Regions from separate parts of the Pseudomonas sp. AC229 genome, predicted to be linked through region 2. Evidence: riboswitches for the same ligand, from Rfam matches in the RefSeq annotation. Region 2 holds a riboswitch; the other holds the start of a gene.
The links. A riboswitch is a leader RNA that binds a small molecule or an ion and turns the genes downstream of it on or off. The one in region 2 is predicted to bind cobalamin.
Positions count from the first base shown of each region.

Region 1: another riboswitch for cobalamin. It lies ahead of AC0IW7_RS21295 (TonB-dependent receptor domain-containing protein); the one in region 2 lies ahead of AC0IW7_RS10485 (CbtB domain-containing protein).

Region 1 covers NZ_CEEDHK010000016.1:134,571-136,722, forward strand. Annotated here, with positions in the region: gene AC0IW7_RS21295 (TonB-dependent receptor domain-containing protein) at 1-1,172, opposite strand, end outside; cobalamin riboswitch at 1,262-1,493, opposite strand; gene AC0IW7_RS21300 (methyl-accepting chemotaxis protein) at 1,553-2,152, opposite strand, start outside.
Region 2 covers NZ_CEEDHK010000006.1:187,159-189,310, forward strand. Annotated here, with positions in the region: gene AC0IW7_RS10475 (HipA domain-containing protein) at 1-428, shown strand, start outside; gene AC0IW7_RS10480 (helix-turn-helix domain-containing protein) at 425-703, shown strand; cobalamin riboswitch at 763-940, shown strand; gene AC0IW7_RS10485 (CbtB domain-containing protein) at 1,051-1,236, shown strand; gene AC0IW7_RS10490 (CbtA family protein) at 1,280-1,999, shown strand; gene AC0IW7_RS10495 (cobalamin biosynthesis protein) at 2,082-2,152, shown strand, end outside.

The sequences.
Region 1 (2,152 bases), on a different contig from region 2:
TCGCTGCCGAACTGTTCGTTCTTGTCGTGGCGCACGCCCAGCTCGGTGGCGAACCAGTCGCCTTGAAAACGGTGCTGCGCAAACGCCGCCTGGTTCCAGCGCGTTTGCTGGTCGTATTGGGTGCTGCTGTGCAACTCGTCTTGGTAAAAATCTACCCCGGCGAGCACGGTGTTTTGCTCGTCCAGTTGCAGGGTGTTCAGCCACGAAGCCGAGTCGCGGTAGGTGTTGAACACGCTGACTTCGTCGCTGAGTTTGTCTTGGCTTTTCTGCCGGCTTTCGCTGTGGCCGACTTCCCAGCGGCTGCTCCAGAGGTCGTTGAACTGCGCGTCGAGAAAAGCGCTGGCGCTGCTCAGGCTGAAGTCGGTGTAAGGCTGCTGCGGATAGCTGAGAAAGGTGCTCATGTCGAAGCGACCGAACGGGTTGTCGTATTCGTTGCGCCCGCGTTGGTCGAGCACGCTGACGCCACCTTCGACGCGCTCGTTGAATGCGTGGCTCAGGTTGAAGCTCAGGGCCTTGTTGCGGTACGCGTCGTGGTCGCTGTCGGCGGCATAGGACGGCCCCGTGCGGTCGCTGCCGGCGGTTTCGTCGAGGCTGCCGTTGAGGCTGAAGCGCGTGTATTCATCGCCGCCGCTCAAGCCCAGGCTGCGCTGCCAACTTTGATGGCTACCTGCGCTGACAGCCAGACGCGGTTGCAAGCCGCTGTCGCCTCGGCGAGTGAAAATTTGCACCACGCCGCCAATCGCATCGCTGCCGTACAAGGCTGAGCGCGAGCCGCGTACCACCTCAATGCGTTCGATTTGTTCGAGGCTCAGAAACTGCAAACTGGCGCCGCCATCGGAAGCCGAGCCGACGCGTTGACCGTCCACCAGAATCAGGCTCTGGGTGTTGCTGCTGCCACGAATGAATAGCGAGGTGTTGCTGCCGCGCCCGCCGTTCTGCACCAGTTGCACGCCGGGCACGCGGGTGAGCAGATCGGTGATAGAGCGCGGCTGTAGGCGTTCGATGTCAGCGCGGGTGAACACCGTGGCAGCAGCGGTGGCCTGCGCTAACGGCTCGGCGTTGCGGCCGGAGGTGATGACCATTTCTTGCAGCTTCAGCGCGTGGTCAGTGCTTTGCGCCTGCACCACAACGGGCAGCAGCAGCGCGGGCAGGGCGAGATGTCGGTACTTCATGGAGTATTCCTCAAAAGATTTTTGAGGAGGGCATGGGCAAGCGTGGCGCGTGAACGCGCCTGCGCTTGATGGTGCTGCCCTCCGCAACACCAGTCGATTCCATGCAGGCCGGTCTCCGGGCTCTCGACTGAAAGGGCATCCTTTCCTGCCGCGATCACCTTCCCAGGTACAACCCAGTGGTGTGTCGATCGGGCATGCAGCGTGGCTGCGGTCGATTACCGTTGCGGGGGCAGCGCCGGGATGGCTCCTATGGAGCGCACCGGCTTCCCGTTTAACGCCGGGCTCGTGTGAGCCGGACGCACCTGCGTGGATAAACGCCGCGCACCGTAGCGGTGGCGGCGGGGTGGGTCAAGAGGGGGCAGCGTTGCAGCAAACGCGGTTTACGCGCTTGGCTCTGCCTGCCCAAGCCGGCTGGCGGCTTTGTGCAGGTCGAGCACCAACCGCTCCAGGGCGCGGGCGGCGAGCTGGGTCTGGTTCGCGGCCTCGGCGCTTTGGCCCGCGCCTGAACTGATGGTTTGCGCTTGCAGATTGGCGGCTTGAGCCTGGTCGCGCTGCGATTGCATGGCGCGGCTGATTTCGCCGATCTGCATTTGCATACCGGCCACTTCCTCGTGAATGCGCTGCAGGGCCTGGTTCGCCTGGGTGGCTTGCTCGACGCTGGTGCCGACGCTGGTTTGGCATTGCTGCATTGAGCCAACCGCCTGCACGGCTTGCTGGCGCATGCTGTCCAGGCTCTGCGCGATGGCTTGCGTCGCCTCGGCCGTGCGCTGTGCCAGGTTGCGCACTTCCTCGGCAACCACCGCGAAACCACGTCCCGACTCGCCGGCGCGCGCCGCTTCGATGGCGGCATTGAGCGCCAGCAGGTTGGTCTGCTCGGCGATGCCGCGAATGGTTTCGCTGATGCTCTGCACCGCCACCGTGTGTTGGCTCAGGCCTTCGATGGTGCGGGTGGCATCGCTGACCAGGCTGGCCAGGCGGCT
Region 2 (2,152 bases):
GCCAGCGCGACCAACTGGACGCGTTAATCGGCGAATACCTGCGCCGCGACCTACTCAACAAAATTCTCGGTAACTCGGACAACCACGGGCGCAACACGGCAATTATTCGTGGCGATGCTTCGCTACGTCTGGCGCCCATTTATGACTTGGCGCCCATGGTCATGGATGACGAGGCCATCAGTCGCACCACCAAGTGGGCGCCGCCGATTGAACAGGCCGGTGAAGTGAACTGGCGCATGGCGTGCGCTTCGCTAAGCCGCTGGGTCAACGCCGATGACGCGTTTGATCGTTTGCGCGCCCAGGCCCAAACGCTGCTCGCCTTGCCAGACATTCTGGCGAGCCAGCCGCTGCCGCCCGCGACCTGGCGCCACCCGGCCGTGCATCTGAGCGATTTGACGGCGTATTTGGGCAAAGGAGATTTGCTGTGAAAAACCTGGATATCGAGGAGCGCGGCAGGCTGATCCGGGAGATTCACGAGGCGCTCAGCGAAGGCAGCCTTACGCTGGGTCAGGCCGTGAGCCGGCTACGCCAAGAGGTCACCGGCCTTAGCCAGGCCAAATTCGCCAAGCTGTGCAAAATGTCCGAGCGCAGCCTGTTGCAGTTGGAGCAGGACGCGGGCAATCCGACAGTGAAATCGCTGAACAAGGTGATGCGCCCGTTCGGCTTGACGGTCGGCATTGTGGCCCTCAAGCGCACGGTGTGAGGGCCGCCTGAGTGATCTGCCCACCAGCGCAGCGTTGACCTTTGCCGATGAAAATGGTGTTCTAGCGCGCTGTTTCAGGTGTCTTGCGTCGTCGTGCGCAAGGTGAAACGGGAAGTCGGTGCGCGCTCTGGGTGGTTTCTGGAGCAGTTAGTCCGACGCTGCCCCCGCAACGGTAGGCGTGTGTTGAAACCCTTCAGCCATGCGAGCCCGGAGACCGGCCTGAATTCATACCAGTAGGCAAAACCCGCGGTGGGCGGGCGCAAGCCGGAAGTCTGAATGCGCTCGCATTCGGCTCCTCGTGCGTTCCCTTCTGCTACGTTTTCATTTCCAGTTCAGAGGGAACGGTCATGTCCAGTAGCACCCTTACTCATTCTGCCGAGGCCAGCGCCTCGCTTTCTCAGCGTCTCGTGGTCGCCATCGGCGCCGGCCTGTTGGGCGCGTTGCTGGTGTATTTCGCCGGTTTCTCCCATGTCGAGGCGGTACACAACGCTGCCCACGACACCCGCCACAGTGCCGCGTTTCCGTGCCACTAATTTCTGTGCCACTAAGTGTGCGTGCGACTGAAGAGACCGCGAAATGATTAAGCGTATTGCGCAAACCGCCGGGTTTGCCGGGCTGCTGGGTGCCCTGTTTTTGACCCTGTTGCAAAGCTTCTGGGTGGCGCCGCTGATTCTGCAGGGCGAAACCTTTGAAAACGCCGAGCCCGCCGCCGTGCAAGTGGCGCCGGCTGAGCACAGCCATGAGCCGGGCGCCGCCGCCCATAGCCACGAACACAGCAGCGAAGCGTGGTCGCCGGAAGATGGCTGGCAACGCGTCGCGTCGACCACGGGCGCCAATCTGGTGGTGGCCGTTGGTTTCGCGCTGATGTTGGCGGGCTTGTTTACCCTGCGGGCGCCGGGGCGTACCCGTGACGGTCTGTTCTGGGGCCTGGCCGGTTTCGCTACCTTTTCGTTGGCGCCTTCGCTCGGTCTGCCGCCTGAATTGCCTGGCACCGCCGCCGCTGATTTGCAGCTGCGTCAGTACTGGTGGATCGGCACCGCAACCGCAACCGCGGTGGGCCTGGCCTTTCTGGTGTTCGCCCGCCACTGGGCGGTAAAAGTGATCGGCGCTGTGTTGCTGGTGGTGCCGCATGTCATCGGCGCGCCGCAGCCTGAGGTGCATTCGAGCCTGGCGCCCGAGGCGCTGGAGCATCAGTTCATCTGGGCCTCGTTGATTACCAACGCGCTGTTCTGGTCGGCCCTGGGCTTGCTGAGCGCCTGGCTGTATCGCCGGTTTGCGGGCAAGAGCGCGGTGTAACCCCCTCGTTCATGCCGCGCAAGAACCCGCTGAAGGGCATGCTCTCAGCGGGTTTTTTCTTACTTATTCAGGCGTTTTCTCTGTGCCGATCGTTGCGCCTTTTATTGCTGGAATCGGATGCCGCGCGGGTTGCAGCGAGGCTGAACTTCGTCA